Regions from separate parts of the Bacillus sp. 05T21 genome, predicted to be linked through region 2. Evidence: riboswitches for the same ligand, from Rfam matches in the RefSeq annotation. Region 2 holds a riboswitch; the other holds the start of a gene.

Region 1 (15,612 bases), on a different contig from region 2:
TCATAAAACCTATTTGAAGTCAAATACTTCAAATAGGTTTTTATTTAAATTGCAATGCTTTTGTGACTATATTTTGAACTTTGCACTATTCTCGTAGTGTAAACTTTCTTTTTGTATATAATTAAACAAAATAGACTATTTCATTTTGAAAAAGAATACAAATTTACTATATACAAGCATACATTAAAGGAGGCTACTTCATGTTATCTACACCAATCGGAAGATTAAGAGCAATCGGCTTAATTGAGGGGATTTCTTTCCTATTACTATTATTTGTAGCAATGCCATTAAAATATTTTGCAGGGTTTGCAACAGCTGTTAAAATTACAGGTATGGCTCATGGCGTTTTATTTATTCTATTCATCTTTGCGGTAATTCAAGTAACAATCGTACACCGTAAATCAATTTTATGGGCACTTGGGGCATTCGTTTCATCAGTTATCCCATTCGGTACTTTTGTACTAGATGCAAAACTAAAGAACGAACAACAATAATAAAAAGGTAGTTAACAACTGTTAACTACCTTTTCTATTTATAAATTTGGAATTTCCCAATCAATTTCTCTTTCGCCCATATTAGCTAAAATCGTATTTACTTTAGAGTACGGCTTACTTCCAAAGAAACCTCGTCTTGCTGATAATGGACTTGGATGTACGGACTCGATAATACGATGATTCGTATTCGTAATTAACTTTTTCTTCGCCTGAGCATGGCGTCCCCATAATATGAAAATAACTGGCTTTTCACGTTCATTTAATAGCTCAATTACGCGATCTGTGAAATGCTCCCATCCTTTTCCTTTATGAGAATTCGCCTCACCTTGACGAACCGTTAACACAGTATTTAATAGTAAAACCCCTTGCTCCGCCCATTTTACTAAATAACCATTATTCGGAATTTCATAACCGTATTCATCTCGAAGTTCTTTGTACATATTTAGCAATGATGGCGGCGTTTTAATACCCGGTTGTACCGAAAAGCTTAAACCATGCGCTTGATTCGGTCCATGATATGGGTCTTGTCCTAAAATAACGACCTTTGTATTTTCATAACTTGTATACTGAAGAGCGTTAAAAATATCTTCTACCTTTGGATAAATCACATGCTCCTCATACTCTTCTTTTAAAAAGTTAGCTAAATTTTGATAGTATTCTTTCTTAAATTCTGGCCCCAGTAATGGTCCCCAATCATTCTGCAAAATGTTTTCCATGCCTTCACTTCCTATCCAATTAATTCACCATATCCTGCCTTGTAAATACTACAAACGAAATGATAAGAGATACTACTGCCCAAACCGTTAAATTTATTAAAGAAAATCCCATTGATAACCCTTGTAATGCAGGAAGTTTTCCTGATAAATAATCCGTTAGCGATAAGTTGACACTAAAAATGTATTTCGCACCTTCCCAAGACGTTGCGAATGAACTTAAAATGCCGCCTGCAATTAACGCAGCTAACATAACGCCCATACCAGCTGGTGTATTACGAATTAAAACAGAGACCATAAATGATATAGTTCCAACAACGATAGCAACAAACCAAGCTAGTCCGTACGCCATTAAAATGTATTGCCACTGCGGAATAAGGTGTACAAAGTTTGTATTTAACGTTTCCTTATCAATGACGAATCCTGTTAACACAGGTAAATTCCATCCAGAGTATCCAAATACAAGCCCTGATAATGCGTAAGCAAACAAACCGACAAGAAGCAATATGAGCGAAATGAAAAATAACATCGTCACATATTTACTAAGGAGTATTTTCCAGCGCCGAATTGGCCTCGTCAGAAGCATTTTCATCGTACCATCGCTTCGTTCTCCTGAAACAATATCAATGGCGACAATCATAACGAGCAATGGAATAAATAACGTTATTCCTTGTTCAATAAACGCCCTCACAAATGTCGGTGCTCCTGGCGCAGTCGGATTAATATTGTGATCTAAATAATATTGTTGTTGTTCCACTCTTACTTTTAACCAATCCCGCCATTCTTCTGGCAATCTAGAATTGTTCAAGCGGTTTTGTGAATCAACAATTTGTTGCTGTAATGATACTTTCCAATCGGTCGTACCAAGCCTTTTTTGCGTCGTTTCTATTTCACGATACTGAGCATACACAAAAAGTGGAATCAAGATTGCTAAAATAAGCATGACAACAACAATTCGTTTCTTACGATAAATCTTTTCTGATTCATTTAAAACTAGATTCGCAAATTCACGCATGTTGCTCACCCCTTGTGAGTTCAATAAATAAATCTTCTAGCGTAAATACAAGCTCTTTGACGCTATGTACATCTATTCCGTTTTCTACAAAATGCTTATTCCAAACATTAATAGACGCAACATCCATACGACATAATAAACGCTCATCTTCTACACTAACTTCCTCTATCTCTTCAGCAGCGTCTAACATGTCTTTCGCTTTGGAAATCGGTGTAACGACCCATTCCACACGATCACTCGCTGTTTTGATCAACTCTTCAATAGGTGCAACTGTTATCATTTTTCCTTTATGAATAATAGCAACACGGTCGCATATCAGTTGCACTTCACTTAGCAAGTGACTCGAAATAAATACACTCATATTTTCTTCTTTTACAAGCTTATGTATAAATTCCCTAAGTTCTCTAATCCCAGCTGGATCTAAACCATTCGTCGGTTCATCTAATATGAGCAATTTCGGGTTTCCAAGTAGCGCCTGTGCAATTCCAAGGCGCTGCTTCATACCAAGGGAATATGTTTTTACCTTATCGTGAATACGCTCATCTAAATGAACCATTTTTGCAATTTCAATAATACGTTCATCTGATATATCACCAAGCATGCGCGCAAATTGCTTTAAGTTTTCCCATCCCGTTAAATATGTATAAAGCTCTGGGTTTTCAACTATACTTCCAATTTGACGCATCGCTTCTCTGAAATTTTCCTTAATAGAATAACCACCGATAGAAATAGTACCTTCTGTCGCTTTAATCAGTCCAACTAACATTCGAATTGTTGTCGTTTTCCCGGCTCCGTTCGGTCCTAAAAAGCCAAACACTTCTCCTTGTTTTACATCAAATGAAATGTCCTCTACAAGCGTCTTCTTTCCAATTACCTTCTTCAAGTCTCGTACAGAAAGTATCGTCGTCATTTTATCCCTCCTTGCTCTAGTTTTAATTTACTTACGACGTTTTGGACTAATCGCTCTGCCATATATGTGTAGCCTACTTCATTCGGATGAAAATGATCGGAGTATAATAAATCTTTTCCACGATTTTGGAATAAATCAAATGTCGGTGTAATATATACATTTTTATCATTTAATGCTAACTTCTCTAAAGAAGCATTCCAATCAACAACAATATTTGATGAACCTCTTAAATCTTCTACATCCTCAAAAGGATTGTATAAACCTAGCCAAAAAATAGGACTATCTGTGTTTAATTTACGAATTTCTTCTATAATTTTCTTCGCTTCATTTTGAAACGTTTCCGTATCAGGACGATACGTCTCTAAATCTATCTTTCCGAGCGATTCCCATCCTGGGAATAAATCATTTCCTCCAATTGTTAAAACAATTACATCTGCTTGCTTAATTGAATATTGAGCTCCGCTGCTTTCGATTTGTTTTAATAAATCAGGCATTTTCGCACCACTAACTGCCAAATTGCTTAGTGCAACTTTTTGTTTATAATCTTTTTGTAAATTCTCTTTCATTCGTCCAATATAGCCAATTCCTTCTTTATCACCAACGCCGCGCGTTAACGAATCACCTAAACTAACTACTTGTAACGTTCCCGTTTTCTTTTTCTCTTTTGCCACTACGTCAGTCTTCGTAATTAATTTTGAAGCTTTCGGATTTAATACATCATTTACACCCGAAACAAAACCGTATGCAAATAAACAGAAAGACGCAATTGTAATGAGTAGAATTACTTTTACTAATTTTGATCTCATATCAAAACCCCTTTTAGCCCCTATAGATTGTCCATAATTATACCAAACGAATTTTCGAAAAGCGATTTTCACACCTTCTCTATTATGTCGTTTCCCTATCTACCAAATCTGGTAATAACTCTACATGTTTCACATCTATTTCCTCATCATTAATCTTTTCATATAATAATTCAAATGCCTTTACACCAACATTTTTACTAGAATGCGAAATCGTCGTAATACCTAATATATTTGCCACCTCTTGATCATCACATCCGATAATCGTAATATCCTCTGGGATACGAATTCCTTGTTTTTTCGCCTCCGTTACCATTCCTGCAGCAATATGATTGCAAGATACAAGAAAAGCCGTCGGTTTTACAGACATACGAGCCCATTCCCTGACTACATTGCGCCCATCTTCCACCGTAAAACAGCCCTTAAACTTCCAGGCATCTAACGGTGTTACAACAATCTGTTGAAGTGAATCCTCATACGCCTTTTTTCGCCTCTGGCTATTAATACTATTACTTCTTCCAATGCAATATCCGATACGTGTATGACCAGCATCTATTAAGCTTTTCATCCCGCGCAAAAATACTTTGTAGTAATCAATATGTACACTCGAAATGAAATTCGAATCTATTTCTTCACACATCACAATTGGACCAAACTTCGTATACTCTTCAAGTTTTTCCTTACTATTTGTCCGTGAACATATAATTACTCCATCAAGCTTTTTCATTTTTAACATATGTAAAATTTCAAGCTCTTTTTCTTCGCTATAATTTGTCTGGCAAAGCATCATATTATAATTGTTCTTTGCGGTTTCCTTTGATATCCCCCCAATAATAGCACTGTAATATTGATCATTTACGTGCGGCAATAAAACGCCAATTACATTCGTTTTTCCTTTCACTAAATGAATCGCATTCACATTTTGCGTGTAATTTAATTCTTCAATAATCGCTAAAATCTCTTTTCGTTTCTGTTCATTCACATACGGATGATTATTGAGTACACGTGAAACAGTTGAAACAGATACCCCAGCAAGTTCAGCAATCTTTCTTATATTAGTCATCTCATTCTCCCCTTCCCCTCAAAAATTCTCGCTTGACCTGGTAAGCTTTCCACAGTATACCCTTTCTTAGCAAATACATTTTGAAAGGATATACAACTATGCTTCGATTCAAACTAGAATATATATTTTTCATTGGCGGTTTACTCATTCTCGCCATCGGTATTAATATGATGACGACAATTACTTCCTTTGGACTTAGCCCTTATGATTCCTTCTTTATTGCACTATATCAAAATTTTGGGATAAGTATTGGTTTTTGGATTTTCATGATTAACTTTGTTTTTACCCTGATCGTACTCTTTTGGGACAAAAAACAAATTACAATCGGCACAATTGTAACGATGATTCTTATTTCTCTTTTTGTTGATTGGGTTGGTTCTATTACGACCATTATGGACATTATCCGCTCTCTTCCAAAATATATAACACTTATTTGCGGAAACCTATTCGTCGGAGCCGGAATTGGTCTTTACGTCTCTACTAACCTTTGCGCAGCACCTCAAGAGGCTTTCGTTTTAACTGTTGCTGAGAAAAAGAAATGGACATTTAGAAGAACAGAAATTTCATTAGCTTTTTTATTTTTAACATTAAGCTTCTTATTAGATGGGCCGATCTATTTTGGAACAATTATCTTATCCTTTACAACAGGTTGGATTATTCAAGCATTTATTCAAGTTGGTACGCAAATTTTAAATAGGAAAAAACCTATTAAGCAAGCCGCTTAATAGGTTTTTTCGTTTTATTAGAAGAGATACTACTTAGCATCTCCTTCAATTCGATAATTTGCTTTCACACAATCTATTTCTTCATACAATTGCAATGTATGTAGAATGTACTCATAATCCGCAAGAGAAGCACGATGCGTTACAATTACTATTTCTGCTTTCCCTTTCTCTTCAAGTGGCATTTGAATAATCTTTTCAAAACTAACACCGCGCTCAGAGAACAATGATGTAATTTTTGCAAACACACCAATTTCGTCTTTCACATGAAGTCTTAAAAACTTTTTCACAATAATTTCATCTGGCTCTTTTAGTACCTTTTGATATTGCGGAACTACAGCACTATTTCCTGTTACACCTAACCTAATATTTTGCATTACAGCAACTAGATCAGAAACAACAGCTGTCGCTGTCGGTAAGCTTCCTGCTCCCGGACCATAAAACATCGTTTCTCCTACCGCTTCACCATACACATACACAGCATTATATTCATTTTGCACTGCCGCAAGAGGGTGTGCATTTGGAAGTAGCGTTGGCTCAACTGTAACCTCTAATTTCTCGCCATCTCGCTTTGCAAGACCAATTAATTTAATCGTATAGCCTAAGCTCTTACTATATTCAATATCTTCTGCTGTAATAGAAGTAATCCCTTTTACCTTCACATCTCCAAGCTCTACATTTGTAGAGAAACCGAGAGTAGCCAAAATCGTCATTTTTCTTGCTGCATCCAAACCTTCTACGTCTGATGTTGGATCTGCTTCTGCAAATCCAAGCTGCTGAGCTTCTTTTAACACGTCGTTATATGCTCTCCCTTCGTCTGACATTTTCGTCAAAATAAAATTTGTCGTTCCATTTACAATTCCCATTACTTTCGTAATAAGATCTGAAGAAAGTCCTTCTACGATGCTTCGTAAAATTGGAATCCCTCCAGCTACACTTGCTTCGTAAAATAAATCAGCCTGATTATCTTTTGCCACCGCTAAGAGTTCCGCTCCGTGTAACGCCATTAAATCTTTATTTGCAGTCACAACGTGCTTCCCGCTTTTTAAAGCTTGTAAAATATATGCTTTTGCATCATCAATGCCGCCCATTACTTCAATGACAACATCAATATTAGGATTATCTAAAATTTCATTCACATCTTGTGTTAATAGAGTAGAAGGCACGTCTACTTCTCTCTCTTTCTCAATGTTTTGCACCAATACTTTCGTTACTTTCACTGGACAACCTACTTGGTGTATAAGTCGTTCTTGATGATCTGTAATAATACGAACTACACCACTACCAACTGTCCCAAGACCTAATAACCCCACTTGAATTTCTTTCATAATACTGTCCACCCCTCAAAAATTGTGTTTAGATGCCATTATATAGACAAAAAATATGAAAAACAATGTATTTTGAATATTGAGAAAAATAAAGGTTAATCTTTACAAATAAAACGCTACCACGTGTTATACAATCATTTACAATATATAAGGGGTTTCTTGATACACGTAATAATTCAGCCAATTGGAGAATAATAAATTCCCATGACTCCTCCACCTAACAATTGGCTCCTCATTTGGATTATTATGTTTAAAATAATTTTTTGGCACATCAATATTTAACCCTTTTTGGCAGTCCCGTTCGTATTCTTGCTTTAACGTATCACAACTGTATTCACTATGTCCGAGTGCGAAAACTTGCCTTCCCTCTTGCCCAATAGCAAGATGAACGCCTGCTTCTTCAGAATTGGCTAATAACGTTAATTCTTTCACTTCTTCAATATCGCTCTCTCGTACTTCTGTATGACGAGAATGCGGAGCAAAAAACACTTCATCAAACCCTTGTAACAATTTCACATGTTGCTCGCGAACCTCATGTTCAAATACACCAAACATTTTTTCCGCAAGAGGATACTTCGGCACACCATAGTGGTAATACAAACCAGCTTGTGCCCCCCAGCAAATATGAAGCGTAGATGTTACATTCGTTTTTGAATACTCCATAATACGTCCAAGCTCTTCCCAATAATCTACTTCTTCAAAAGAAAGAGTTTCAACTGGTGCTCCTGTAATAATGAGTCCATCAAATTTTTCATTCTCAATATCACGGAATGTTTTATAGAAGCTCGTTAAATGATCCTGCGCTACATTGCGAGACAGATGCGATTCCATATGAAGTAAATGAACATCTAATTGCAACGGTGTATTTCCAATTAAACGAAGTAATTGCGCCTCTGTTTCTTGTTTTGTAGGCATTAAATTTAATATAGCAATTTTCAAAGCACGTATATCTTGTGTTACTGCTCGCTCCTTCGTCATTACAAAAATATTTTCCTTCTGCAATACTTTGCGAGCTGGTAAATCTTTATCAATTATGATCGGCATGTTGTTTGCCTCCGACTAGCGCCGCTTCTAAATCTGCAATAATATCAGAAACATCTTCTATACCGACCGATAAACGGATTAAATCAGATGTAACGCCAGCTAAACGCTGATTTTCTGCGCTTAATTGTCTGTGCGTCGTACTAGCAGGATGTATTACACAAGTTCTTGCATCAGCTACATGCGTTACAAGAGTTGCAAGCTTTACATTTGCGATAAATTCTTTCGCTGCTTCTAATCCGCCCTTAATACCAAATGTTAAAACTCCACTAGCACCTTTTTTCAAATACTTTTGTGCTAACGAATAATTTTCATTACTATCTAATCCAGGATAATTCACCCATTCAATGCGATCATGATTAGCAAGCCACTTAGCAACTTCGAGAGCATTTTCACTATGACGCTCCATTCGTAAATGCAATGTTTCAAGGCCAATGTTGCTAATATATGCATTGAATGGGCTCATACAGTTTCCGTAGTCTCTTAATAACTGAACGCGTGCTTTCACAATATACGCTGCTGCTCCAAAATTTTGAACATAGCTTACGCCATGATAACTCGGGTCAGGCTCGACAAGCTCAGGGTATTTTCCATTTGTCCAATCGAAGTTCCCTCCATCTATTACAATCCCACCTAGAGAACTTGCATGGCCATCAATATATTTCGTTGTAGAATGGACAATGATATTTGCCCCATGTTCAAACGCCTGGCATAAATAAGGCGTCGCCAATGTATTATCAACGATAAAAGGTACTTCTAATTCTTTTGCTGCCGCTGAAAGTTCTTTGAAATTCAAAACGTTCATTGCTGGATTTCCTAACGACTCTGCATAAACGAGTTTTGTCTTATCATTAGCAAGTGCCGCAATTTCATCTGCCGTTAAATTAGGATTAAAGAACGTAACATCTATGCCCAGCTTTCGCAAACTCACTCCAAATAAATTAAACGTTCCTCCGTAAACAGTTGAAGAACAAAGTAAATGGTCTCCACTACTGCAAATATTTAAAACCGCAAGCATAATGGCTGCCTGCCCAGAAGCTGTTGCAACAGCCCCTACACCACCTTCTAAATCTGATAACTTCTGCTCAAATGCAGCTAGAGTAGGATTTCCAATACGCGTATATATATATCCTTCTGCCTCTAAATTAAATAGTGCTGCTAAATCATCTGACGTATCATATTTATACGTTGTACTTTGATAAAGTGGCAAAACACGCGTCTCACCATTTTTTGGCGAATAGCCACCTTGCACACAAATCGTTCCTTTCCCCCATGATTCTCCCATCTCTCATTCTCCTTTCTTTTATCCCGCTATTTGCGGGCAGTAAGACTCCCACCTCCAAATTCAGCAAATGCGAGGAAGTTAGGTGGGAGATAACTGCCCGATTGATGAAGGCTAATAATTAGCGGGGGAGGGACAAAACCCCCACTGATTAAAGTTTCACTTTATCCAAAATAAAAAACTGCCCCTTCCCTGAAAACAAGAAAGGAGCAGTTTGAAAACACGCTCTAAGGCTCTTTCTTATCTCTCAGGATTATCACCTGCAGGATTTGGCACAATTCCGTTATACGGCTGTTGCCAAGGTTTCATCGGGCCTGTCCCTCCACCTTTTCTTGATAAGACTATGCAATTACCGTTGATTTTATAGCAATAATTTCCTGATGTCAAATAGTTTTTCTGAATGTTCTAAATTAAATGCAAGGAATTTAATACAAACAATAAAAGAAATATATTCCATATTCATTTGAAAAAGACCTTTTAAAAACTCCAATCCATATATAGAATTAAATAAGTGGTTTAACCGCGTTGGTTTCAAATTTTCATGAGATCCCGATATATTGAATAAGCCACCCCCTCAAAAAGATACTATATATATATTCAATTCACACTAGCATATTTAATCCTTTCTACATGAAAATTTACATAACGGAGGTACAACATGACAAATAAAAAGGACATGCACCATATACTCGTCCTATATGGCATTCTTTTAGGCTCTATAGTCGGAGTCACGGTCTGGTCATTTTTAGTCACAATAAATATCGGAATTCACTTTATTTGGGGATACTTACCTACTCTTTTCTCTTCTCCCCCTTATTACACCATTTGTGTAACAATCATCGGTGGTATCCTCGTTGGTTTAACACAAAAATACTTCGGTACATATCCACGTCTTATGCCCGAAGTGATGGCTGAATATAAAAAAACAGGTAGAATTGAATACCGTTTTGTACATAAAGCTACTTTAACTGCGATTATCGTTTTAATATTTGGAGCAAGTTTAGGACCAGAAGCTGCACTTGTTGGAATTATCGGTGGACTTTGTACATGGGTAGGAGATCGCTTTAAATTTGCTTTAAAGGGAATGAATGAACTAACAGAGGTTGGAATTGGTGCCACTTTAAGTGTTATTTTTAATGCACCATTATTCGGTTATTTAGCTCCGAATGAAAATGAGGGTGAACAAATTAATGAATTTTCGAAAGGAAAAAAAGCAATTGTATATTTAGCTACCACTTTTGCCGGTTTTTCCGTTTACTTATTGCTTAGTAAACTCGATAATCGTGGATCCTTTATTGTTGATTTTGGGGAAGGGTCTCTTGCTCTTAATGAATGGATCGCCTTTCTACCACTTGCTAGCATTGGTGCTATAGTTGGTTTCTTTTATTTCAAATTAGAATTCACATTAGAGAAATTAATCCACCCCTTCAAAGAATACAAGGTATCACTTGGAATTATAGGCGGTATTTTATTAGGAATTACAGGAACTTTTCTTCCTTACACGTTATTCTCAGGGGAACATCAATTAAAAGATTTAGTCGTTGAATGGAGCCATTTATCCTTCTGGGTACTACTTCTTTCAGGAATTTTAAAATTATGTATTACTGCCGTTTGTTTAAATACGGGTTGGCGCGGCGGACATATTTTCCCAATTATATTTGCTGGATCAAGTATCGGATATGCTATAGCTTCTATTATCCCTATAGATCCAATAGCTTCTGTAGCCATCGTCACGACAGCTATTTCAAGCTATGCATTAAGAAAACCAATAGCTATAACATTACTATTACTCATGTTTTTCCCGCTCAATTTATTATTACCGATGCTCGGGGCAGCCGCGATTGGGAATGCATTTCCGCTTCCTAAACATAACGAAACTACAAATTAATATAAAAAAACAGCATTAACATGTAAATGTTAATGCTGTTTTTTCGAGTGGCGATTATAATTTTAATTAAAATTTGCTTGCTACTTTAGCTGCTTCTTCAAGACCTGCAGTAATGATTTCTTCTGCTTTATCTGGGAATTGGTTATGTCCCTCGATAATTACCGTTTCCATGTTTGTTGCACCGAAGAAGCCCATCATGCTCGCTACATATTTTACAGCCATTTCCATTTCAGCTGCTGGTCCTTCAGAATATACGCCGCCGCGTGCATTTAATAATGCAATCTTCTTATCTCCAATAAGCCCAACTGGACCTTCTGTTGTATATTTAAACGTTTTACCAGCACGGTTTAAATAATCAATATACGTGTGTAATACGGCCGGAATCGTTAAGTTCCATAATGGGAAACCGAAAACTACTTTATCAGCTTCTAAGAATTGATTTAAATACTTATCAGCAACTGCTACCACTTTTGCTTCTTCTTCTGTTAAATCAAATCCTCTACCTGCTTTGAATGTACCATTAATCATATCTACGCCTACATATGGTAATTCTTCTTTATATAAATCAAGTTCTACCACTGTATCATTTGGATGCGCTTCTTTATAGTTTGCTAAAAATGCCTCGTATAATTTCACACTAACTGCTTGTTCCGCTGGGCGGTTGTTTGCTTTTACAAATAAAACTGTTGCCATTGTTTTTCCTCCTACTACTCACTCTTATGTTGTTATATATCACTTACGAAAAAGGGTACTCCCTTATAATTATTGTTGCTTACAAATACATTTTATCTTTATATCAAAACAATTACGTCCTCACATAGACGTATTTTTCCATAAAAAAAGTCCACCTTCTAAAGGCGAACTAGGTCTTACGACTTTTGTCTTATACGATTCCATTTTTCACTGCATATAATGCTGCTTGTGTGCGATCGGATAAATGTAACTTACTCAAAATACTACTCATATGAGCTTTTACCGTTTTTTCTGTAATAACTAAAACAGAAGCAATTTCTTTATTACTCATCCCTTTCGCCAATAACTGCAATACTTCATTTTCTCTCGCTGTTAATACATCCACTTGAACGGAAGGTTCTTCTTCTTTCTCTTCCTGTGGTAATGTTTGAGAAAGAAGGGCATTTGCTATATCTGGATGTAATTGAATATTACCTTTATACGCGCTTCGAATAGCTTCAACAAGCTGATCTGGTTCGATATCTTTTAAAATATAACCGCTCGCCCCAGCTTTTAGTGCCGGCAATACATGAGCTTGATCAGAGAAACTAGTCAATACAATTACTTTCACGTTTGGATATTCTTTTTTAATACAAGCTGTTGCCTCAATTCCATCCATCTCAGGCATATATAAATCCATTAATACGACATCTGGACTTGTTTCGCCTACTTTCACTAGCGCCTCTTTCCCATTATTTGCTTCACCAACTAATTCAAAATCTTCCTGTGTGCTTAGAAAAAATGCTAATCCTTTTAAAACAACTGTATGATCATCAACTAACAATACTTTTATTTTCACAAACTTCCCTCATTTTCACATCATAATGGTACATTTACTTTTATACTCGTTCGTTTCTTACTACTTACAATTTTAATTGTTCCACCAACTAATTCTACTCTTTCACGCATCGTAGTCATACCGAGTGATTTCTTCTCTTTTATATCCTTTTCTACAAACCCATTTCCTTGATCGACTATTTCTAATGATACATTTTTCTCCGTCACTTTGAAATAAATCGTCGCTTCTCTTACATTCGCATGCTTACTTACGTTATTTAAAGCTTCTTGTCCAATTCGCCATAGCGCTTCTTCTACTACACGCGGCAAATCACGTACACCTGTAACTTGTTCCCGAATTTTCAATCCTAAACTTTCACCATATTGCTTTAAAGCTGGTAATAACCCTTTCTCTAATCCAGCCGGACGGAGCTGCCAAATTAATGTCCTCATTTCTTTTAAGGCACCTTGTGCTAATTCACGCATCTCATACAAAGACTGATCTACCTTTTCATTTTGACCCTTTAAGACAGCTTCAGCGCCTTTCGTCATAAACGTTAATGAAAACAACTTTTGTGAAACAGAATCATGTAAATCTCTAGCTAAACGATTACGCTCTTCCATTCGTACAAGTTCGCGGCGTTTTTCATTTAATCTTAAGTTCTCTATCATTAATGAAATATGATTTGCTAACGCTTGTACTACATCTATCGTATTTATATCAAATTCTCCATTATTAGAACTTACACTTAATACTCCAAATATATGATCTTGAATATGTATCGGAATAGCGATAACTGCCCTATTGGGATGCTCTATATTCCCAACCTGACGCTTTGACAAGACAGACTCTTCTTTTTCCAACGCTTCCTGTGCTGCTGCCCTCAAATCATCTTGTAGTTCACCTTTCTTATAAGAAGCTCTCACAGCTAGTCCATTTTCTTCTCTAATAAAGAATACAACTTGCTCCCATAGAAATAAGCTCCCTATTTGCATTACAATCTCTTCTGGTAATGCATTAAATTTATGAATTGTCCTTAAATCTTGAATAAAGCGTTCTAACTTTACATAATAATGAGCTCTTCTCTTTTCATTTTCATACAGTTTTGTACGCTTTAATGCCGTTCCAATTTGAAAGGCAACTGATTGTAATAGTACTAATTCTTCTTCCGAAAAATGCGTTTTGCCTGGGCTAGCTACATTTAACACGCCAAATTCATCTTCTCCCGCTTTTAGCGGTACTGTCGCATGATGTACAATCCCTTCTGTATCTCCCCAGTTGTATTCAATCGCATTATTAATTCTCTTACATTCAATAATATTAACTGCTCGCTCTAGTTTTCCTTCCACAAAGCGGTGTAAGCACCAGCAATTCCCCTCACACATCGGTCGTTTATTTTCGAATTTCAATCCCTCTGGTAATTGGTAATCAATTAATTTTGTATATCTACCATTTTCATCCGCAAGGAAAATCCATCCTGTCGTTAAACCAGTTACATTCAACAGCTTTTCCAGCACAGCTTGAAGTACGTGATATGTATCATTTGAGGTATTCAATGTTTCTGCAATCTCTTTTAATATAACTAATTCATTTGTACGATTCTCTTGAAACATAATTCGTCTCCTACATACAAGATTTTAAATAGTACTTAACATAAATCATCTACTTTTCACTTTGTACTTATTCGTAACATTGATATAATGGTGAAAACATAGTTTTCATTATATCACTTGAGGGGGCTTTCATAATGACATTGAATAAGGCACTTACTATCGCTGGTTCTGACACAAGTGGCGGTGCTGGTATACAAGCAGATTTAAAAACATTCCAAGAACTTGGTGTATACGGAATGACGTCTCTTACGACAATCGTAACGATGGATCCACATAACGGTTGGGCACATAACGTATTCCCAATCCCAGCTTCTACATTAAAACCACAATTAGAAACGACAATTGAAGGCGTTGGCGTAGATGCTTTAAAAACGGGTATGCTTGGATCAGTAGAAATTATCGAAATGGTTGCGGAAACAATTGAAAAGCACAATTTCGAAAATGTAGTAGTTGATCCTGTTATGGTATGTAAAGGAGCGGATGAAGCGTTACATCCTGAAACAAATGACTGCTTACGTGACGTTCTTGTTCCAAAGGCATTAGTCGTAACGCCAAACTTATTTGAAGCATATCAATTAAGTGGTGTGAAAATTAATTCTCTTGAGGACATGAAAGAAGCTGCAAAAAAAATCCATGCTTTAGGTGCTAAATACGTACTGATTAAAGGTGGTAGCAAACTAGGCACAGAAACTGCTATTGATGTGTTATATGACGGCGAAACATTCGATCTTCTAGAATCAGAAAAGATTGATACGACAAATACACACGGTGCAGGTTGTACATATTCTGCTGCAATTACAGCAGAACTTGCAAAAGGAAAAACGGTGAAAGAAGCAGTAAAAACTGCGAAAGAATTCATCACAGCTGCAATTCGTCATTCATTTAAGATTAACGAATATGTAGGACCAACACATCACGGTGCATACCGCAAATTCGTTGCACCGAAAGAACTTGTCTAATCTAACATAAAGCTTTTTATTCATAAATTTAAAAATAGATTAAAACCCACAGAACATTTATTGTTCTGTGGGTTTTAATTACTTTACAGAAATCTTTTAAAGTACTCCCCGAATTCCTATGATGCTGAACTAACCTTGTTTCTACCATTTCTTTTTGAATAATATAACGCATCATCCGCTGATTGAATAAATTGCTCAGGTGATTTTTTATATTCTGAAAGCCCCACAGAAACTGTAATTTTAATTTTTTCCCCATTTTGCAGTTGAAATG
Region 2 (15,612 bases):
GAAAACACAATCTATTGTACCTAGCATCATTTTACATATTGTATGGAACCTACTTGTGAGTATAAGTATGATTGTTTCTTTATAAATTTGAATGAATATTTAGCAGAAAAGATGAATGGCCTAGCTATTCATCTTTTATTTTGTTTATATATGGGAAAAGTTAATGAATACAATCCAAAAAGAACCAAATACTAATGATGAATGAACAAAGAAAGGCGGGTATGTTATATGCAAAATTTAACAGAGCTTGAAGTAGAAAACTTACGTCATTTAATTGGTGGACATGCGACGATTATTAACAAATTGGAACAGTATGCACAGGCTTGTACGGACCCACAGCTAAAGCAAATGCTTGAGAAGGATGCACAAGATGCACGAAATACGAAACAACAATTAATGACTTTTCTAGGATAGGAGGAAGAGAGAAATGAATGAAAAAGATATGGTAAATGATTATTTAGCAGGGTTAAATTCAAGTTTAACAAGTTATGCAAATTATATTTCTCAGTCTGATAATGAACAGTTACATCAAACGTTAATTCAAATTCGTAATCAAGATGAGATGCGTCAACGTAATATGTATGAATACGCAAAGCAAAAGAGTTATTACAAACCGGCAGCACCTGCTAATCCAATGATTGTACAGCAATTAAAAAGTCAATTAAGTGCGGAATAGTGTGATGAATGAAACGAGCGAATGGATTCGCTCGTTTTTTTGTTTGGTATATGTCAATAAATACATAAAAAATATTTTTTCAGTTGTAACAAATATGACGAAAATTGAATATAACAATTCACAAAAAGGACAAAAGTTTGTTCAATGTTTCACAAAGTATCCATGGTTTCTATCGTGGGAATCTTTATAATTAGGAGTGTAAAGAACAAAAGAAATAGATTACATGATCGATTAGGAGAGATTGCTATGAATAGAAACACAAGAAAAATTGCAATTATTGGTACTGGATTAGTTGGATCGAGCTGTGCGTATTCAATTGTGAATCAAGGCATATGTGAAGAATTATTATTAATTGATATAAATCATGAACGAGCAGTTGGAGAAGCGATGGATTTATCACATTGCATTAACTTTACAAATACAAGAACAAAAGTATATGCAGGAAGTTATGAAGACTGCAAAGATATGGACATTGTAATTATTACAGCAGGACCAGCGCCAAAACCTGGACAAAGCCGTTTAGACACTTTAGGAGCAAGTGCAAAGATTATGGAAAGCATTGTTGGCGGCGTAATGGAAAGTGGATTTGATGGTATTTTCTTACTCGCATCGAACCCAGTTGATATTATTACATATCAAGTGTGGAAATTATCTGGATTACCTAGAAATCGTGTGATAGGTACTGGTACATCATTAGATTCTTCTCGCTTAAGAACAATTTTATCTGAAATGTTACATGTAGATCCTCGTAGTATTCATGGGTATTCATTAGGAGAACATGGTGATTCTCAAATGGTTGCTTGGTCTCACGTAACTGTTGGTGGAAAATCAATTCTGCAAATTTTAGAGGAACAAAAAGAACGCTTAGGTGAAATAGATTTAGATGAAATCGTTGAGAAGACTGCAAAAGCTGGATGGGAAATTTATAAGCGCAAAGGAACTACTTATTACGGAATCGGAAATTCTTTAGCTTATATTGCTCGCTCAATTTTCAATGATGATCACCGTGTTATCGCTGTTTCAGCCATTTTAGATGGTGAATATGGCGAATACGATATTTGTACAGGAGTACCAGCAATTATTACTAGAGATGGTATAAGAGAAGTGGTAGAACTAAACTTATCAGAAGATGAAGAAAGTCGCTTTGCAAAATCAAACGATGTTTTACGCGATTATATGAAAACAATTGGTTACTAAATTATAGGAGAAGGTGAAACAAATGAAGGAATATATAATGTCTCGTGTGTTTAAAGCTTCAGCCGGAATCGCACAGGGTATTTTCGTATCCCTTGGAATTGGTTTACTGATCGAAAATATAGGAAGAATTGTTGATATCCCATTACTTATTACAATCGGAATTGTTGCAAAATCACTTATGGCACCAGCAATTGGAGCCGGGATTGCCTTTATGCTCGGTGCAAACGGACTCGTAATTTTCTCAGCGATGGTAGCTGGAGCAATTGGAGCTGGTTCAATTTCAATTACTGAAGCTGGTCTCATCATTAAAACAGGTGAACCAATCGGTGCATTATTAACAGCGACTTTAGCAGTTTATATTGGTAAACGATTAAGCGGAAAAACTGCTTTAGATATGATGCTCGTTCCATTTGCAGCAATATTAGGTTCTGGTTTAGTCGGTATTTGGTTAGCTCAAAATATTAGCCCAGTTTTAAATACAGTTGGAGCATTCATTAAAGATAGTTCAGCTGGTAGCCCGTTTATCGCTTCTATCGTGATTGCTGTAGTTTGGGGATTGTTACTTATTTCTCCAGCTTCATCAGCTGCGTTAGCGATAGCGCTTAGCTTAGACGGTGTTGCAGGCGGTGCAGCACTTGCAGGATGTGTTGCTCAATTTATCGGATTCTCTGTTATTTCAGCGAAAGAAAATAACTTAGGCGGCATATTAGCTCAGGCACTTTGTACTCCAAAAGTGCAGTTACCGAACATTACTAAAAATCCAATGATTCTCGTCCCAACTGTCGTCGCCAGTGCAATAGTTGGCCCAGTATCGGCACTAATTTTCCAACTGGAAGCAGGAAAAGAAATTGCAGGTCTTGGATTAAGCTCTCTTATCGCACCAATTAATTTAATTTCCAGCCAAGGGTGGGAAGTTGTCCCAGCGATGGTAATCACTTATATCATCATTCCAGTAGCTGTTTCTTATATACTTTACATTGCTCTTAAAAAGGCAGGTCGTATTCATTCTGGTGATATGACTGTACCACAATCTTAATTTGAAAATCTCCTTAATATAGAGAAAAGCAGACTGAAGCCACAGTCTGCTTTTTACATTTTTTGATTTTGTTTTACTGGAACACGTACGGTTTCTTTTGCTAATAACAACTGAACGCCAAAGTAAAGTACGCTTGCAAGCGTCATTCCAGAAATGGCGTCTACAAATGCATGCTGCTTCGTAAATAATGTTGATAAAATAATAAGCGTACCGAAGAAAGTAAGGATGTAATATTCCAAAGTATGCTGTTCTCTACGCTTAAAGGCAGCTAACATAATTACAAATGTCGTAAGGACATGAATGCTTGGGAAGCAGTTTACTGGATGATCAATACTATAAATATAGCGGACTAGTTCGGAAAATACATCTGTTCCAACGACGGTTGGGCGTGGTACAGTTGTCTGCCAAAAAAAATAAATCGAAAAACAAGCAAGTTTTCCAAGAATTACACTACTTAAAGTGACATAATATTGCTTTCGATCAGCAAAACAGTAATAAATAAGTGCACCGTATAAGTATGGAAACCAAAGTAAGTAAGGAATAATAAATGCTTTCACAAATGGAATCCAATCATCTACTACAGTTGTGACATCTACTGCGTGAACAGTAGATTTATTTAATACATCGTAAAGGGGACTTACGAGTACGAGTAGAAGTATATAACTTAACGGAAGAAGAGATGAAAGTTTAAATTTCTTCATGATAATCTCCTATGTTTTAGTAATGTAAATAAATTCAATTGATTATAATATAGAAAATCCAATTGGGCTATCGATTTTACTTACATTTTCTTGAATTCACCTTACATTTTTGTCACTTGACTTAAAAGAGGGGGAGGGTGCTATATGAAGCGTTCATTTTATTTCTTAGTTTTTATATTGTTATGCCTAGTGAGTACTGGGTGTGCAAAGGATAAAGAAGGAGAGAAATTAGAATACAACGGGAGAGCACTCGTAATTGGAGTTGTTGGTGAAAAGCCGAAAGATACGTTTAGAAATATAAAGTTTGAAAAAGTGAAGTTAGAAGAACTGAAAAAGGAATCTGGAGCAGTAGATGGTTTTCTAATAATGAAAGAGCACTTTCAAGAAGCTTCGAAAGAGCAGTATAAAGATTTATTTTTATCGTTAAAGAAACCAGTGTTTTTTATTGGCTTACAAGATAAATCATATTCGACTTTTATTACAAAAAATATAGAGTATAACAGTGCACCAAAAGATGTAAATGCTATGTATGCGCAAGGTTTTGCAAATATTGGAAGTGGCGAAGGGCAACAATGGGGAGTAGGTTTATCGAATGGTGGAAATACAGAAGAAAGTATTCATAATATGTATATAGTAGTATTTCAAACCATTTCGGACTATTTAAGTCGATGATGAAGGAGCCTGTAAAAGGACTTCTTATTTTTTAAATAAAGTGAAACTTTAATCAGTGGGGGGGTGTCTGTCCATCCCCCCACTGATTATTAGCCCGCACCAATCGGGCTTTTACGGGCAGTTATCTCCCACCTAACTTCCTCGCATTTGCCGAATTTCGAGGTGGGAGTCTTACTGCCCGTTAATGCGGGATAAACGTTTGTTTAAGATATATGTTCGGTATAGAAAATCATGTATTCCAAAGGTGATATAGAAAAACATGAAATTAATCAAACGTTTGTTTAAGAGGTATGTTCGGTATGGAAGAATTCATGTATTCCAAAGGTTGGGGTAGAAAAACATGAAATTAATCAAACGTTTGTTTAAGGTATATGTTCGGTATAAAAGAATCTACGTATTCCGAAGGTTGAGGTAGAAAAATATGAAATTAATCAAACGTTTGTTTAAGATATATGTTCGGCGTGGGATGAGAAAAAAATTTTAAAAAATTATATATTTATTTTTTCTTAATAAATGGCGGAAAAATAAGAAAAATTAGCAGGATTATTAAAAATTATCACGAAATAAGTAAAAGTTTAGCGAATAATCGTTTGAAATAATAAAATGTTTTCTATATGATAAAGGTAAAGGTTAGTAAAAAAGTAGGTGAATTTATGACAGTAACATTTTATTCATATCCAAAATGTGGCACATGTCAAAAAGCAAAGAAATGGTTTGAGGCAAACGATGTAGCATATGAGATGATTCATATTGTTGAAAATCCACCGTCAAAAGAAGATTTACGTAATTTACATGAGAAAAGTGAATTACCATTAAAAAAATTCTTTAATACAAGTGGAATGCGTTACCGCGAACTTGGTTTAAAAGATAAGTTAAAGGATGCAAGCGAAGACGAAATGTATGAGCTTTTAGCATCTGATGGCATGTTGATTAAACGTCCAATTGTAACAGATGGAACGAGTGTAACACTTGGTTTTAACGAAGAGCAGTTTGAAAGTGTGTGGAAAAAGTACCAATAAGGTATTTTTACATAATTAATACATTCACTGGAGGTACAGTCATGAGCATTCCAAATAATTTACGTTACTCTGAAGAACACGAATGGGTAAAAACAGAAGGTAATGCGGTTGTTATCGGTATTACTCATTTTGCGCAAGGTGAGTTAGGCGATATCGTATTCGTTGAACTTCCTGAAGTAGGTGCAACAATCCAAGCTGACGAGCCATTCGGAAGCGTAGAATCTGTTAAAACAGTTTCTGAATTATACGCACCTGTAAGTGGTAAAGTTGTAGCAGTAAACGAAGAATTAAGTGACCAACCAGAACTAGTTAACGAATCTCCATACGAGGGTGCATGGATGGTTAAAGTTGAACTTTCTGATGCAAGCCAAGTTGAGAAGTTATTAACTGCAGAAAAATATGCAGAAATGACAAACCAAGACTAATTATAGTCGAAGAAAAAGGACAGCCTTTGTGCTGTCCTTTTTTATGTTGTGTACATAATGAATTTAAAAACATATATATTAATTATTATGTAGGAGAACGTTTTTGAAAAACTTTTTTCATGGAGGCTTCATGCTGAGCGAGCGGCTTGCGCTTTTCGTTGTGATCCAGCTCCAGCGGCTAGAACAGTCGGTCATTTCACTCCTTTACTTGAGGCAAAGAGCGCCTCTAGTTCAGGAGTTCCAATGCCCTCTTGTTCTGAGCGAGCGGCTTGCGCTTTTCATTGTCTAGTTCCACCTCCTAGCCCTTCATGTCTAAGAACCTTCCGTACGAGAAGACAAAAAAGCGTCTTCTGTACGAAAGAACCTTAGCCAACAGGGCTAAACAGTCGGTTCCGCTTTTCTTTATTGTCCAGCTCCAGCGGCTAGATTGTTCGGTGGCTTCGCTTCTTCCTACAAGGCAAAAAGCGCCTTTACGTCAGAAGCTCCATCCCCCTCACAATCTGAGCAAGCCGCTTGCGCTTTTCTTTTGCAAAAATAAACAGGAAACAACATGAAAATAACGAATATACTATATACTAAGTTAAAGGTTGTATAGTATATGGTGATCGGGTGATGACATATGATTTATGTGGAAAAAGTCATTATTGTAGAAGGTAAATCGGATAGAAGAAAGATTGAATCTATTATTCGTGAACCAGTGGAAATTGTTTGTACAAATGGTACAATTGGTTTGTCGAAAATGGATGAGCTCATTGATCAATTTTTTGATAAGGACGTATATGTGCTAGTGGATGCTGATGATGCAGGAGAAAAGTTAAGGAAACAATTCCGAAAAGAATTTCCGCAAGCAGAGCATATTTATATTGATCGCTCGTATCGCGAGGTGGCGACTGCGCCTTCTTCACATTTAGCAAATGTATTATGGGGAGCAGACATTGACGTTTATACAGAATATTTACGGTAAGGAATGATAGAAGTGATTGATTGGACAGGTGCCGAAGCTACAGCCCTAATAGGAAATGAAGAAAAAACAGTGTTATATGTGTATACACCAATGTGTGGAACATGCCAATTGGCAAAGAAGATGTTAACGGTCGTTGAGATGACGATTGAAGATTTGAAAATTGGAATGTTAGATTTAAATTATGCCCCGCATTTAGCGAAAGAGTATGGGATAGAAAGTGTACCGTGTTTACTTATTTTTGAAAATGGGACACTGATGAAGAAAATATATGCATTTCATTCGGTTGAATATTTATATACGGAATTAAAGTAGGCGGCAAAGTTTTTGCCGCCTCGACATATTTCTTGGGAAATATGTCGACATGCGTGATAGATACAGTATTTGTCGAGCGAAAATAACAGGATTGCCCTTTAATAAGAGGGAATGGTATGTAATAGAAAGTGATATGAGGGATGTGGTTTAGGATGAAATTATATTCTTTGCTTCAATCATTTGTAAATTACGCTAATGGTCAATATCATTTAGAACCGCTTTTAAGGCAAGGAGAAAGAACTGTTAATTTTCGTTTTGGAGATGAATGCTGTTCGTTACAAATTTCAAGAGATTATATAGAACTTTTGAAAGAGGCGAGAGGAACGGAACAAATCGTTTGTTTAGAGGAAGAGGATGTACAAAAATTAGTGACTGGAAATATGAGGTTGCAAAAGTTAATGAGTGATGGACGGGTACAATATTCTGGAACGTATCGAACGATGTTATTAGTTGAATCGATGTTTCATATATGTAAACCGATGTCAGTCGGAGCTTAAAATTCTGAAGTTTCTTTTTTTACGAAAATTTCTGTTGACAGAGCGTGTGGATATTGATACAATTCAATTCATAAAATATAGACAATTTCATAAATTTTAAATCAGACGAAAATTTAATCTGATTTCTCTTATTAAGAGAGGTGGAGGGACTGTGCCCTGTGAAGCCCGGCAACCGTCAACTTATGTTGAAATGGTGCCAATTCCTGCAAAGCAAATGCTTTGAGAGATGAGAGAGAGGGATAATGTTGTTATATACGCATATAAACCTTTCTGCTTCTCTAGAAGCGGAAAGGTTTTTTGTCGTTTGAATGCGGAGGACATTCAAATAATAAGAGGAGCTATAACGATGGACTACACGCATCAAAAATAAAAAAATTGCGGAGTCTATCCAAAGTTTTATGAAATCCAGCTCCAGCGGCTAGAACAGTCGGTCGTTTCATCCCTTCCTATGAGGCAAAAAGCGCCTCTACGTCTGGGATTCCAACGTCCTCTTGTTCTAAACGAGCCGCTTACGCTTTTTAATCAAAAAAGGGGTGAACATCATGATTTTATTAGAAAATGTAAAGAAAATATATAAGGCAAAAAGCGGTGATGTCACTGCTGTAGATAACGCCAACTTAAAAGTAGATAAGGGTGAAATATTTGGTGTTATTGGATATAGTGGCGCTGGGAAAAGTTCGTTAATTAGATTGTTTAATCAGTTAGAGAAACCAACTTCTGGCCAAATTACAATTGCGAATCGTGTGATTTCAGCGATTACTGGAAATGAACTTCGTAAGGCAAGACAAGAAATCGGAATGATTTTTCAGCATTTCAACTTACTTTGGTCACGAACTGTGCGTGAAAATATCGCATTCCCACTTGAAATTGCAGGTGTCGATAAGGCGGAGAGAAGAAAACGTGTCGATGAGTTAATTCATCTTGTTGGATTAGAAGGAAGAGGAGACGCGTACCCATCTCAGCTAAGTGGTGGACAAAAGCAGCGCGTCGGGATTGCAAGAGCGTTAGCAAATAATCCACAAGTACTTTTATGTGATGAAGCAACGTCAGCTCTTGATCCGGAAACGACGGATCAAATTTTAGATTTATTGTTAGATATTAATAAGCGTCTCGGCTTAACAATTGTATTGATTACGCATGAGATGCACGTTATTCGCAAAATTTGTAATCGAGTTGCTGTAATGGAGAAAGGGAAGATCGTAGAAACGGGTCCAGTACTTGACGTATTCCGTAATCCACAGCAAGACATTACAAAACGATTTGTACAGCAGTTAACTGATTCTGAAGATACGAATGAAACGATTGAAAGTTTAATAGAAAAGTATCCAGATGGAAAAGTAATTCGTTTGCAGTTTGTCGGTGAAGCGGTAGAAAGACCGGTACTTCAAAGGTTAATGCAGCGCGGTGATATAGAAGTTAGCATTTTGCAAGGAAATATCGCGCAAACGAATAACGGCTCTTACGGAAGTTTAGTCGTTCATTTAAATGGTGAAGAAACAGCGATCCAGCAAGCAATAGAAGGGATTCATCAAGATCAAGTAGAGCTGGAGGTGATTGCACATGGATAAGTTAATCGCAAATATTGATTGGAATCAAATGTTAGAAGCAACTGGTGAAACGTTATATATGACGGCAATCGCAGCGCTTGCCACATTTGTTTTAGGACTTATTTTAGGATTATTACTCTTTATGACAGCGAAAGATAATTTATGGGAAAATAAAGCGATTAATACGGTGATTGGAGCGTTCGTAAACATTTTCCGTTCTATACCGTTCATCATTTTAATTATTTTATTAATCCCATTCACAAAGATTCTTCTTGGAACAATTCTCGGAGCGAGTGCAGCGCTACCAGCTTTAATTATTGGAGCGGCACCATTTTACGCGAGAATGGTTGAAATCGCACTTCGTGAAATTGATAAAGGTGTAATTGAAGCTTCAAAAGCGATGGGAGCAAAAACAAGCACAATTATTTTGAAGGTGTTAATTCCAGAATCGTTACCAGCGTTAGTATCTGGTATTACGGTTACGACTATTGCTTTAGTGGGCTATACAGCAATGGCAGGTGTTGTTGGTGCTGGTGGTCTTGGAACACTTGCTTACTTAGAGGGATTCCAGCGTGGAAATAACGATGTAACAATCGTTGCGACAATTTGTGTATTACTCGTTGTATTTTTAATTCAGTGGATTGGTGATAGTTTAACGACTCGAATAGATAAAAGATAATGAAAACAGGGGGATATTTCAAATGAAAAAATTATTACTTACAGCACTTATTTCAACTTCAATTTTTGGGTTAGCTGCTTGTGGCGGGAAAGATAAAGATGAAAAAAAACTTGTTGTTGGTGCTTCTAACGTACCGCACGCTGAAATTTTAGAAAAGGCAAAACCGTTACTTGAGAAAAAAGGAATTGAGTTAGAAATTAAAAAATTCCAAGACTACGTGTTACCGAATAAATCGTTAGCAGATAAAGAATTAGATGCGAACTACTTCCAGCACATTCCGTATTTAGAAAAGGAAATTAAAGATAAAAAATATGACTTTGAAATAGCAGGAAAAGTTCATTTAGAACCGATTGGTGTGTATTCTCAAAAATATAAGAGCTTAAAAGAACTTCCAAACGGGGCGACAATTATTATGAGTAATTCTGTTACTGATCATGGTCGTGGTTTAGCAATTTTACAAAAAGAAGGCATTTTAAAAATTAAAGACGGAGTAGAGCCAGTTAAAGCAACTCCAAAAGATATTGCGGATAATCCGAAAAACTTAAAATTCAAAACAGATATCGAGCCGGGTCTATTGCCACAAGTGTATAACAATAAAGAAGGCGACGCTGTTCTAATTAATTCTAACTATGCAATTGATGCGAAATTAAACCCAGAAAAAGACGCGATTGCAATTGAAGGCGATGATTCTCCATACGCAAACGTAGTAGCTGTTCGTAAAGGCGATAAAGATAAAAAAGAGATTAAAGCTCTTATAGAAGTACTGCATTCTAAAGAAATTGAAGACTTTATTACTAAAGAATATAAAGGGGCAGTTGTTCCTGTAAAAGAATAATTGCGGAAAAAGGGCTGGTGTATGCTGGCTCTTTTTATAACTACATAACTATAGGGGAGAAGAGGGACATCATATGAAAAAGATTATATTGTCAGTTGTTACAGCACTGTCTGTATTTACATTAGCTGCTTGCGGGGGGAAAGATGAGAATAAGCTTGTCGTTGGCGCTTCTAATATACCGCACGCTGTTATTTTAGAAAAGGCACAGCCAATATTAGAGAAAAAGGGCATTAAGTTAGAGATAAAAAAATTCCAGGATTATGTTTTACCAAATAAGGCATTAGCTGATAAAGAAATCGATGCAAATTATTTTCAACATATCCCTTATTTAGATAAAGAGATTCAAGAAAAAGGATACAAAATTGTAAATGCAGGAAAAATTCATTTAGAGCCAATGGGCATTTATTCTAAGAAATATAAAAGCTTAAAAGAGCTTCCAGATGGAGGAACGGTTATTATGAGTAATAACGTAGCTGAGCGTGGTCGTATGTTAGCGTTGTTACAAAAAGGCGGCGTTATTAAATTAAAAGACGGTGTAGATGTTGTTAAAGCGACAGTAAAAGATGTTGTAGAAAATCCGAAAAATTTAAAGTTTAAAACAGATGTAGAACCTGGACTTTCACCGAAGCTGTACGAAAACAATGAAGGTGATGCTTTATTTATTAATTCAAACTACGCAATTGATGCGAAATTAAATCCAACAAAGGATGCAATCGCAATTGAAGGATCAGACTCTCCTTACGCAAATATTATCGCAGTTCGTAAAGGTGACGAGAAGAAAAAAGAAATTAAAGAGCTAGTAGAAGTGCTACATTCAAAAGAAATTCAAGATTTTATTAACAAAGAATATAAAGGTGCTGTACTTCCTGTGAACGAATAGGTGCTGGAAAGGGCTGGGAATAACCCAGTCCTTTTTTCTTTATATATATAAGAAGAAAGGTGTATCATAAGAGGATGTAAAGGAAATACTTATATACATTTGTGAAAAAATTGTTACATTTTCTTAGTGTTTGCGATATCATTTTATTTGCTATAAGATTAGAATGAGAATAAAATGAGAATATGAACGTTTTAGTAATTTTTAAAATGTATATAGAGGATTAATGGAGGTATTGAGATGGCTGGTTCTACATTAACGGTTAAAGACTTACACGTATCAATCGACGGCAAAGAAATTTTAAAAGGTGTAAACCTTGAAGTAAAAGGTGGAGAAATCCACGCAATTATGGGACCTAACGGAACAGGTAAATCAACTTTATCTTCTGCGATTATGGGTCACCCAAAGTATGAAGTAACAGAAGGTAGCATCATCATCGACGGTGAAGATGTATTAGAAATGGAAGTAGATGAGCGTGCGCTAGCAGGTCTATTTTTAGCAATGCAATATCCAAGTGAGATTAGCGGAGTAACAAACGCGGACTTCTTACGTTCTGCAATTAATGCACGTCGTGAAGAAGGCGATGAAATTTCTCTTATGAAATTTATCCGTACTTTAGATAAAAACATGGAATTCCTAGAAATGGATCCAGAAATGGCACAACGTTACTTAAACGAAGGTTTCTCTGGTGGAGAGAAAAAACGTAACGAAATTCTTCAATTAATGATGATTGAGCCAAAAATCGCAATCTTAGATGAAATCGACTCAGGTCTTGATATCGATGCATTAAAAGTTGTATCTAAAGGTATTAACCAAATGCGCGGCGAAGAGTTCGGCTGCCTAATGATTACGCATTACCAACGTTTATTAAACTACATCACTCCAGACTTCGTTCACGTTATGATGAACGGTCGTATCGTTAAATCTGGTGGCCCTGAGCTTGCACAACGTCTAGAAGCTGAAGGTTACGACTGGATTAAAAAAGAATTAGGTATTGAAGACGAAACAGCAGAGCAAGAAGCGTAAGAGAGGAGCATAAACATGACAATCGGTACATTACCTTTCGATCAAGAAACAATCCGTCAGCGCGCAAGCGAAGTAAACGAAGCTGCTTGGTTGACTGAGTTCCGCTTACAAGCTCTTGCACAAGCAACTGAACTTCCAATGCCAACGCCTGATAAAACGAAAATTGAAAAATGGGACTTTATCGGAAAAGGCGACGCTGCTAAGCAAGAGCCTGTAAGTTCTTTAACAGAGCTTCCAGAAGCAGTGAAAAACTTAATCGATGAAAATAACAGCGTATTAGTACAACGTACTGGTACAACTGCTTTCGTTTCTTTAGCAGACGAAGCAAAAGAAAAAGGTGTTATTTTTACAGACATCGTAACAGCTGCAACAGAGCATGCTGAATTAGTACAAAAGTACTTAATGAAAGACGGCGTGAAAGTAGACGAGCATCGTCTAACTGCACTTCATGCTGCATTAATCAACGGCGGTGCATTCGTATATGTTCCGAAAAACGTTGTTCTTGAAACTCCACTTCAAGCTGTATTCTTAGTAGACGGCGAAGAAGCTAACGTATATAACCACGTATTATTCGTAGCTGATGCGAACAGTACTGCAACATATGTAGAAAACTACGTTGCAAATGAAAATGCTAAAGGTATTGCAAATATCGTAGCAGAAGTAATCGTGGAACAAGGCGCACAAGTGAAATTCGGTGCGGTTGATCTATTAGCAAAAGACGTAACAACTTACGTTAACCGCCGCGGTATTGTTGGACGCGACGGCCGCATTGATTGGGCTCTAGGCCTTATGAATGACGGAAACACAATTTCAGAGAACGTTACGAATTTAATGGGCGACGGATCATATGCTGATACAAAAACAGTAACAATTGGTCGTGGTAACCAAACACAAAACTTTACAACTAAAGTTGTTCACTTCGGTAAACACTCTGAAGGTTGGATTTTAAAACACGGTGTACAAAAAGATAGTGCAACATCTATCTTTAACGGAATTGGTAAGATTGAACACGGTGCATCTAAATCAAATGCACAACAATCTTCTCGCGTTCTTATGTTAGATGAGAAAGCTCGCGGTGATGCAAACCCAATTCTTTTAATCGATGAAGATGATGTAATGGCAGGTCACGCAGCTTCAGTAGGTCGCGTAGATCCGTACCAATTATACTACTTGATGAGCCGTGGTATTCCAAAACGCGAAGCAGAACGTTTAGTCATCCATGGATTCTTAGCACCTGTAGTAAATGAGCTTCCAATTGAAGGAGTAAAGGCACAGCTTGTTGAGGTAATTGAAAGGAAAGTTCGCTAATGAATATTCATGAAATACGCAAACAGTTTCCAATTCTTGATCAAAAAGTGAACGGCAAACAACTTGTATATTTCGATAGTGCAGCAACTTCTCAAAAACCAATTCAAGTCATTGAAACGTTAGAACGTTATTATAAAGAATATAATTCTAACGTGCATCGCGGTGTTCATACGCTCGGTACGAAAGCTACCGATGCGTATGAAGGTGCACGTGAGAAAGTTCGCAAGTTTATTAATGCGAAATCAATGGAAGAGATTATTTTCACGCGCGGAACGACAACTGCATTAAATACAGTAGCAGCTAGCTATGGCCTTGATAATGTAAAAGAAGGCGATGAAATCGTCATCTCTTACATGGAGCACCATAGTAACATCATTCCGTGGCAACAAGTTGCGAAGAAAACTGGTGCAACTTTAAAATACCTTCCGCTTCAACTAGACGGTACAATTTCTTTAGAAGATGTTCGTCAAACAGTTACACCGAATACAAAAATCGTTTCTATCATGCACGTTTCTAACGTACTTGGAACGATTAACCCTGTAAAAGAAATCGGAGCAATCGCACATGAAAACGGTGCAATCATGATCGTTGATGGAGCACAAAGTGCACCTCATATGAAAGTGGATGTACAAGATTTAAACTGTGATTTCTACGCATTATCTGCTCATAAGATGTGCGGACCAACAGGTGTCGGCGTATTATATGGTAAGAAAGAATTGCTAAACAATATGGAACCAATTGAATTTGGTGGTGAAATGATTGATTTCGTAGACTTACAAGAGTCTACTTGGAAAGAGCTTCCGTGGAAGTTCGAAGCAGGTACACCGATTATCGGTAATGCAATCGGACTTGGTGCGGCAATTGATTTCCTAGAAGAAATCGGTCTTCATAATATTGAAAAGCATGAACATGAATTAGCGCAATACGCTTTAGAGAGACTATCAGAAGTAGATGGCGTTACAATTTATGGTCCAAAGCATCGCGCTGGTCTAGTTACATTTAATATTGAAGACGTACATCCTCACGATGTAGCAACTGTATTAGATGTAGAAGGCATTGCGGTTCGCGCAGGACATCACTGTGCACAACCGCTTATGAAGTGGCTAAAAGCTTCTTCTACAGCACGTGCGAGCTTCTATTTATATAATACAAAAGAAGAAATTGATACATTTGTTGAATCACTAATCAAGACAAAGGAGTATTTCACAAATGTCATTTAATAATTTAGATACGTTATATCGTCAAGTTATTATGGATCATTATAAAAATCCTCGTAACCATGGCGTGTTAGAAGATAGTGTTACCGTTAACTTGAACAATCCAACTTGTGGCGATCGTATTCAACTTACGATGAAAGTAGAAGAGGGTATTGTACAAGAAGCGAAGTTTGAAGGTGAAGGATGTTCAATTTCAATGTCTTCAGCTTCAATGATGACACAAGCAGTAAAAGGAAAGAAAATTGAAGAGGCCCTTAAGCTTTCTAAAATTTTCTCTGACATGATGCTAGGAAAAGAGTATGATGACAGCATTGATTTAGGAGATATTGAAGCATTACAAGGCGTATGCAAGTTCCCGGCACGTATTAAATGTGCAACATTAGCGTGGAAAGCGTTAGAAAAGGGCTTAAACGAAGATAAGTAATGTTAAAGGTTCCTAAAAACGAGGTTATATAAGGAGGGACACACCAACATGGCGAAGCAACTGCCAGATATCGGCGATTATAAATATGGTTTCAAGGATAAAGACGTTTCGATTTTCCGTGCTGGACGCGGTTTAACAAAAGAAATCGTTGAAGAGATTTCACGTATGAAAGAAGAACCACAGTGGATGTTAGACTTCCG

The links. A riboswitch is a leader RNA that binds a small molecule or an ion and turns the genes downstream of it on or off. The one in region 2 is predicted to bind S-adenosylmethionine.
Region 1: it holds a riboswitch for S-adenosylmethionine, as region 2 does, so the genes downstream of both, AC1DKZ_RS15955 (bifunctional O-acetylhomoserine aminocarboxypropyltransferase/cysteine synthase) here and AC1DKZ_RS17590 (methionine ABC transporter ATP-binding protein) in region 2, are expected to answer to the same signal.

Annotation. Positions count from the first base shown of each region.
Region 1 is NZ_JBFTMD010000007.1:192,807-208,418, forward strand. It holds gene AC1DKZ_RS15910 (DUF3817 domain-containing protein) at 201-494, shown strand; gene AC1DKZ_RS15915 (uracil-DNA glycosylase) at 533-1,210, opposite strand; gene AC1DKZ_RS15920 (ABC transporter permease) at 1,230-2,222, opposite strand; gene AC1DKZ_RS15925 (ABC transporter ATP-binding protein) at 2,215-3,132, opposite strand; gene AC1DKZ_RS15930 (SGNH/GDSL hydrolase family protein) at 3,129-4,010, opposite strand; gene AC1DKZ_RS15935 (LacI family DNA-binding transcriptional regulator) at 4,021-4,998, opposite strand; gene AC1DKZ_RS15940 (YczE/YyaS/YitT family protein) at 5,097-5,723, shown strand; gene AC1DKZ_RS15945 (homoserine dehydrogenase) at 5,753-7,048, opposite strand; gene metA (homoserine O-acetyltransferase MetA) at 7,187-8,092, opposite strand; gene AC1DKZ_RS15955 (bifunctional O-acetylhomoserine aminocarboxypropyltransferase/cysteine synthase) at 8,076-9,374, opposite strand; SAM riboswitch class I at 9,609-9,713, opposite strand; gene AC1DKZ_RS15960 (chloride channel protein) at 10,030-11,259, shown strand; gene AC1DKZ_RS15965 (FMN-dependent NADH-azoreductase) at 11,326-11,952, opposite strand; gene AC1DKZ_RS15970 (response regulator) at 12,143-12,790, opposite strand; gene AC1DKZ_RS15975 (GAF domain-containing sensor histidine kinase) at 12,811-14,382, opposite strand; gene pdxK (pyridoxine/pyridoxal/pyridoxamine kinase) at 14,517-15,341, shown strand; gene AC1DKZ_RS15985 (diguanylate cyclase) at 15,458-15,612, opposite strand, start outside.
Region 2 is NZ_JBFTMD010000009.1:85,581-101,192, forward strand. It holds gene AC1DKZ_RS17530 (lysostaphin resistance A-like protein) at 1-85, shown strand, start outside; gene AC1DKZ_RS17535 (hypothetical protein) at 229-414, shown strand; gene AC1DKZ_RS17540 (spore coat protein) at 428-676, shown strand; gene AC1DKZ_RS17545 (L-lactate dehydrogenase) at 923-1,873, shown strand; gene AC1DKZ_RS17550 (PTS sugar transporter subunit IIC) at 1,896-2,909, shown strand; gene AC1DKZ_RS17555 (phosphatase PAP2 family protein) at 2,963-3,610, opposite strand; gene AC1DKZ_RS17560 (hypothetical protein) at 3,755-4,282, shown strand; gene AC1DKZ_RS17565 (arsenate reductase family protein) at 4,936-5,301, shown strand; gene gcvH (glycine cleavage system protein GcvH) at 5,343-5,726, shown strand; gene AC1DKZ_RS17575 (toprim domain-containing protein) at 6,346-6,690, shown strand; gene AC1DKZ_RS17580 (thioredoxin family protein) at 6,694-7,002, shown strand; gene AC1DKZ_RS17585 (hypothetical protein) at 7,155-7,499, shown strand; SAM riboswitch class I at 7,625-7,732, shown strand; gene AC1DKZ_RS17590 (methionine ABC transporter ATP-binding protein) at 8,042-9,067, shown strand; gene AC1DKZ_RS17595 (methionine ABC transporter permease) at 9,060-9,725, shown strand; gene metQ (methionine ABC transporter substrate-binding lipoprotein MetQ) at 9,748-10,560, shown strand; gene metQ (methionine ABC transporter substrate-binding lipoprotein MetQ) at 10,634-11,440, shown strand; gene sufC (Fe-S cluster assembly ATPase SufC) at 11,678-12,463, shown strand; gene sufD (Fe-S cluster assembly protein SufD) at 12,479-13,771, shown strand; gene sufS (cysteine desulfurase SufS) at 13,771-14,991, shown strand; gene sufU (Fe-S cluster assembly sulfur transfer protein SufU) at 14,981-15,412, shown strand; gene sufB (Fe-S cluster assembly protein SufB) at 15,461-15,612, shown strand, end outside.